2 regions of the Aerococcus mictus genome follow, and region 1 is predicted to be linked to the other one. Evidence: a T-box and tRNA genes for the amino acid it is inferred to sense, from the RefSeq annotation. Region 1 holds a T-box; the other holds one or more tRNA genes.
The links. A T-box is a leader RNA that pairs with one kind of tRNA and senses whether it is charged. The one in region 1 lies ahead of serS (serine--tRNA ligase), so its partner is inferred to be a tRNA-Ser.

Region 1 (3,422 bases):
GTTTAGTATTTAGCTAAGTTAATGTAACCAGCTGATGAGCATTCGTTCTGCTTTTGAATTCTGGGCGTTAAAGAGCCATGGCACCGGTTCGAGCGCTAGGTCTCTCACCTAGCGAGCTTCAAAGGGTTCGTACGGCTTAAGCCTACGCCCCCTAATTCAGATCGCTTGCTTGTTCATGGCTAAGGCCCAAATTCAAAGCGCCACTACTGCTCATCAGCTAAATTAACAAAAATACTTTTCCATCATTCTAAACTTCTTAATTTAAGCCCCGGGCGTTTTCCTTGGTAATTTTATCTACCCCACCCATGTAAGGCACCAGCACTTCAGGGATGGTAATGGAACCGTCCGCGTTTTGTCCGTTTTCTAAGACGGCAGCGACTGTCCGACCCACTGCTAAACCAGACCCGTTTAAAGTATGGGCCAGTTGGGTCTTGCCATCAATGTCCCGGTAGCGGACTTGGGCCCGGCGTGCTTGGAAGTCCACACAGTTAGAGCAGGAAGAAATTTCCCGGTAGGTATTTTGGGCGGGCATCCAAACTTCGATATCATAGGTCTTGGCTGCTGAGAAGCCCATATCCCCGGTACAGAGGATAATGCGACGGTAAGGTAAACCGAGTAAGTCGAGAATATTTTCTGCGTTTTTAGTCATGGCTTCCAGTTCATCGAAGGATTGGTCTGGAGTCGCTACTTTAACCATTTCTACCTTTTGGAATTGGTGCATCCGGATCAAACCCCGGGTGTCCCGTCCCGCTGAACCGGCTTCAGAACGGAAACAAGGTGAGAGAGCCGTTACCCGGATAGGCAGGTCTTCTTCCTTCAAGATTTCCTTAGCAAAGTAGTTCGTTAACGGCACTTCTGCAGTAGGAATCAAGGTCAGGTCTTGCCCTTCATTGGTGATTTGGTAAACGTCTTCGGTGAATTTAGGGAATTGTCCAGTCCCATACATGGCTTGGTCGTTGACTAAGAAAGGCGTAATCATTTCCATGTAGCCTTCTTTTTGGTGTTGGTCCAACATGAAGTTATACAAAGCCCGTTCCAAACGTGCCCCCAGACCCTTATAGTAGACAAAACGAGAACCTGACACCTTAGCCCCTGCATCCCAATCAAGGATATCTAAATCTTCGGCTAAGTCCCAGTGGGCTTTGAGTTCAAAGTTGAATTCAGGGGTTTCCCCGTGACGGTGGATTTCCACATTTTCATCTTCATCTGCACCGACCGGTACGCCTTCAGCTGGTAGGTTAGGAATCCGCGCCAGGATATCATGCTCTTCTTGGTCAAGTTGGTCTAAGTCGCTGTCCAAGGCCTTGATCTTGGTCCCTAAGGCCTTCATTTCTTGGATCTTGTCGTCGGCATTTTCCTTATTGCGCTTGAGTTGACCAATAGCGTCAGAAGCGATATTCCGTTCCTTTTTCAAGTTTTCCGCTTCGACAATCACTTGGCGGCGTTTTTGGTCCAGGTCGCGTAAGTGTTCTAGGGTTTCTTTCTCAACCCCCCGGCCCTTCAAAGCCTCAGCCACTTGATCAAAATTATCCCGTAATAAACGTACATCAATCATTACAAATCCTCATTTCTTTTAAACTTTTTCATTATTACTTTATTAATATTGGCGAATGCTCTTCAACACTATTAGGGCAAAAGAAAAACCATTCCGCCCTCTCAATCAAAGGGACGAAACGGTCATCACTCTGCGCGGTACCACCCTGCTTCAAGGCAAGTCTTGCCTTACACTTACAAATAACGGTTTGTGCCGGCCCTACTTCCTTAATACTAAGTCGTAGGCAGTCCTTGTGTGGATTCACCCAGGTCCCCCTATCCATTCTCACCCACCATGGACTCGCTAAAAAGTTTCCTAAGCTACTAGTCACAAGCATCACTTGTTCTATATATAAAGTCATCCAAGACTTTACTGGAGTAAAACTCCAAAGCTAAGTCTATTTTAAGAAGAAAAGCCCGCCTTGTCAAATGGCTTTTGCCTAAGCCAAGTCTGAGCTTTCCTTCTCGCTTTTATTAATGTAATTATGGTAAATCTTGTCAATAAAGACAGCAATGGCGTTGTCTCCCGAAATATTGGCGGCCGTCCCAAAGGAATCCTGGGTCAAGTGGAGGGAGATCATGATTTGTTGCATGCCTGGGTCAATTATCCCTATCATCGGTAAGAAAGGTAGGGCTGACATTATGGCCCCTCCCGGAGTCCCAGGTGCAGCCACCATGCAGACCCCCAGCGTCAAGATAAAGGCTAAAATAGTAGTAAGATTGTGGGGCATACCGTAAATTAATAGGAGGGCCGTGGCATTGGCCGTAATGGTAATCATAGACCCAGTCAAATGAATGGTGGCACAGAGAGGCACGACAAAGTTCGCAATGTCTTGGGAAACTTCATTTTTAGCCGCTGACTTCAAGTTGACAGGAATAGTTGCGGCGGAGGATTGGGTCCCAATAGCGGTCATATAAGCCGGGATTTGGTTCTTCATCAGCTGCCAGGGATTCTTGCCCGCGTAGGTCCCAAAAAGAATAAATAGGAAGCCCACATAGAGAAGCTGTAAGAGAATGACACAGATAAAGACCTTCCAAAAGACTGAAATAATGGCAAAGACCGAGCCACTATAGGAGAGGTTACTGATATTACAGAAGATATGGATGGGTAAGAGAGGCACCACAATTTTTGCCAGGACCTGGCTGATAATCCCACCAAAGTCGCTAAAACCTTCATAAAGCACTTGGCCACGACCGTGTTGGCGGAGCCAGTAGATTCCCAGTCCCATCATAAAGGCAAATATAATCGCCCCCGTCACATCAAAGAAAGGTTCAATAGGAATAACAAAAAGCGGTTCCAGACTAGGTGCCGTTTGGATTAAGCGCTCGACCAGGCTTTCACTGATAAAAAAGGGAAAGAGCTGACTAGCTATCAAATAGGCCAAAAAGCCGCCGACGATAGTCGATAAATACGAGGTCAAGACCGTAATCCCGAGTAACTTACCCGCTCCTTGCCCCAGGTCAGCAATCCCTTGGACCACGAAACCAATAATCATAAAGGGAATCACAAAGCTTAAGAAGCTAGAAAAAATACCGGTAAAGGTGACACAGAGCCTAAAGAACCACTCCGGTGCCAAACTTAACTGTCCAACAATAATTCCTAAAATAATTGCTAATAATATTCGGGGAACGAGGCCAATTTTCCTTTTTTCAAGTACTCTTGCCATCTTTTCCCACCTCCATTTCATTTTCTTATCATGGCATTCTAATAATATTAGCAAAAAGTGATCACTTTGTAAAATCAACTGAATAGCACGATTCGATAAAAAACAACCCATAAAAGTCCAAACCTGGCTGGAGGCTAAAATTGGGTGATTTTTTACAGGTGTCTTAGGAAAAGTCCCTAACGCTGGTATTTTCCGGACGATTTTAAATTTAGCTTGATTTAT
Region 2 (3,422 bases), 1.2 Mb from region 1:
AATATAATCGGTTTGATAAAGAACAGAAAAAGAAACATAAAAAATCAGCTAAAAATATGGATAATTGGAGTTACGATAAGCAAAGTAATACTTTTACACATCCTGACGGCACGGTTTATTTCTTTAGTCATCTCCAAAAACGAAAAAATAAAATGAGTGGTTATATTTCTGAAGTTCAGGTTTATAAGCCTTTGGATACAGAAAATGCGCCGCAAAAGGCGCTTTACTATAATAAAAACTATCAGGAATTAAAAAATATAGAAACCCAGAAGCTTTTATCTGAAGAAGGGTCTAAGCTCTTTTCCAAACGGAAAATTGACGTTGAACCAGTTTTTGGTCAGATAAAAGCTATTTTAGGGTTTACTCGATTTAACCTCAGAGGAAAAACAAGGGTTAAAACTGATGTTGGATTGGCCTTTATGGCCAATAATTTGAAAAAATATAGCAAAATAAAAGCAATAAAATAAGAGGATCTACAAATCACGATTAAGTAATTTATAGATCCTCTTTTAGTTTTAGAGTTCGCAGACTTTTGTCCCAGACTCTTAATATATAAACTCTAATTAGTAGGGACATTAAACTAATGTACTTGTGGACTATTTTTATTTTCTTCGCTTTATGTTATAAAAAAATTATGTAAAAGAATCTATCATATTAGTTATTTAATATAAATTAATTCTAAAGGTATTTAGAGACAATATAATCTGTTTGTCGATCTGCACCAACATAGAAATCATGCTGTCCGATCCTTTTAAATCCCATTTTCGAATAGAAATTTAGAGCAGGCTGATTATGTTCCCACACTCCTAGCCATATACAATCCCTGTTTAGATATTTTGTCAAGTCATGAATAAATTTCATCATTTTCCTGCCGTAACCATGTCTTTTAAAGCCTTTACGAATATAGAAACGTTCAATCTCAAGGCAATTGTCGCCTATGTGCTCTGTCTGACTATTTCCAATGTTAATTTTAAAATAACCTATAATTTCTTCCTCCTCTTTAAGTAAGTAGAAATTAACATCGGGGGTTTCTAGTTCTTTTTGTAATTTATCAATATTATATGCTTTTTCTAGATAGTTTTGTAAATCTTCTTCACTGCTAGCATAGCCAAAAGTATCGGAAAAAGTTTCTATACTAACTTCCTTTAATTGTTTTAAATCAGTTTGTAGGCAAGGTACGATTTCAGCCATAGCGATCTTATCCTTTCTATATTTCACATTATTCTATAATAATATATAAAATTTTACAAAAAATATATACTTATTAGTTTGTGTAATAGATTTTACCGTGTTATATTATCTAACAAAAAATAACACTTATAAGTTGTGTTTTTTAGTATGTTCTCTCTTATTGACTTTATAAAATAATTATCATAGAAAAAGCACCTATAAATAGGTGCTTAACATGCTGGCTATATCATAATCTTTATATCGTAGAATCATAGAAAAATCATAGATTTTCTAACGAAAACTAGCGTTTATTGGCAATTATTAGAAATTTTAAAACCTCTCAAACGCTGATTTAACAGGCTTTAGCAATTCGTAGGATGTGTTAGAAAATCTCCAACGGAGAAGGTGGGATTCGAACCCACGTGCCGGTTTCCCGACAACTTGATTTCGAGTCAAGCGCGTTACGGCCTCTTCGCTACTTCTCCCGGCTAAACTAAGTTAGCAACAAAGTATATCTTATAACGTTTTGTCCGATTTTGCAAATAAATTTTCACCAGACACGGACATCTCCCGATAAGGCTTCATATTTTCTATAAAGGTAAAGGTGTTGAAATCGTAAACAAAGTGAAAGATTTCGCAGTTGCCAATACCTGAGGCTGGCTTAGGAAGGAAATCTTTTACAAATTGGTAGATAACAGCCCCATGAGCGACCGCTAAGACTTGCTGGCTATCCTCTTTTGTCATGATGGCTTGGAGGCTATGGTTAATGCGTTGACAGACTTCGCTAGCTCTTTCACCACCATATTGACAATAGTAATCATCCGTTTTAGGTGCTGAGAGAGGTTTAGGCATGAGGTCGCGAGATTGCCCTTCTAGTGAACCAAAGCCCCATTCCTTTAAGCCGGTGACTGTTTCTGTGGGCATGGGATTAGGAATAGCGTGTTTTAGAGTCGTAATCGCCCGATCAAGTGGTGAGCTGTAGCCATGGGTAAAAGTGATTTCCCGTTCCCTTAGCATATCTCTAGCCAGCTCGGCTTGTCGGATACCTTTTTCAGTTAAAGGGGAATCACACCAGCCCTGTACGCGGTTCTCCAAATTAAATTCCGTTTCGCCGTGGCGCATGAGATATAAGTGCTTTAACATGATTAATTCCTTTCCTTTTTTAGCTTTTATTCTATCACGAATTATTAAAGCTGTGAATTTCACCCTTTGCTTTTCTGTGTTAGAATGGATAAGATTGTAAAAAGTTAAGATTAAAGGATGTAAACAATGGCGAAGAAAAAAACACCAATGATGGAGCAATACTATCAGATCAAAGATCAATATCCCGATGCCTTTTTATTTTTTAGGTTGGGTGATTTTTATGAAATGTTTGATGATGACGCCAAAAAAGCGGCGCAGATATTAGAAATTACCTTAACGAGCCGAAATCGGAATGCGGATGACCCCATTCCTATGTGCGGTGTTCCCTATCATTCAGCGGACGAATATGTGAAAACCCTAGTCAATCAAGGTTATAAGGTAGCCATCGCTGAACAAATGGAAGATCCTAAGCAAGCCAAGGGTATGGTAGACCGCCAGGTGATCAAGGTGATTACCCCGGGGACTTATTACAATTCTAGCGATAAGGAAAATGTCTTTATTTGTGCGATTATACATCAAGAAGCCGCCTATGCTTTAGCTTATACTGATATTTCAACAGGCGAGCTGAAAGTGACCCATATGAATTCATTTGAAATGCTGTTAACAGAATTTTCACAAATTCAAGCCAAGGAAGTCGTCTTTTATCATGAACTGAACGAAGATGACTTGGCCCAACTCGAGCAGCTCTTTCCTTTTACCACTTCCTATATTAATCAGAAAACCCTCGATCAGTTGCCGGAAACTGCCTTTGAAAAAATTACTCAAAATATTAAGCATCGTATTGAGCTTAAGGCTCTGCGCGTTTTGATGGCCTATGTTTATAGTACCCAGTTTCGTATGGTTAACCACTGGCGCCAAGCGGAGTCCTATGAGTTAGATTATTACTTGCATATGGACTATTTTGCTAAACGCAATTTAGAATTAACCGAATCGATTCGAACTCAGAAACGTTCAGGAAGTTTACTGCATTTTCTCGATGAGACTAAAACCGCCATGGGCGGACGTTTGCTAAGACAGTGGCTGGATCGTCCCCTAATTATCCGAGCAACGATTGAAGAGCGCTTAGACCAAGTAGAATCCTTGATCGACGCCTTCTTTGAACGGCGCAA

Region 2: it encodes a tRNA-Ser, which carries the amino acid that the T-box ahead of serS (serine--tRNA ligase) is inferred to sense. The anticodon was not compared.

What each region holds. Positions count from the first base shown of each region.
Region 1 covers NZ_CP132985.1:2,035,516-2,038,937, forward strand. The annotation lists gene serS (serine--tRNA ligase) at 257-1,555, opposite strand; T-box leader at 1,662-1,880, opposite strand; gene DBT49_RS09385 (dicarboxylate/amino acid:cation symporter) at 1,974-3,200, opposite strand.
Region 2 covers NZ_CP132985.1:845,902-849,323, forward strand. The annotation lists partial or broken gene DBT49_RS09795 (IS1182 family transposase) at 1-467, shown strand, start outside; gene DBT49_RS03880 (GNAT family N-acetyltransferase) at 679-1,191, opposite strand; tRNA gene DBT49_RS03885 (tRNA-Ser) at 1,568-1,655, opposite strand; gene DBT49_RS03890 (histidine phosphatase family protein) at 1,687-2,313, opposite strand; gene mutS (DNA mismatch repair protein MutS) at 2,440-3,422, shown strand, end outside.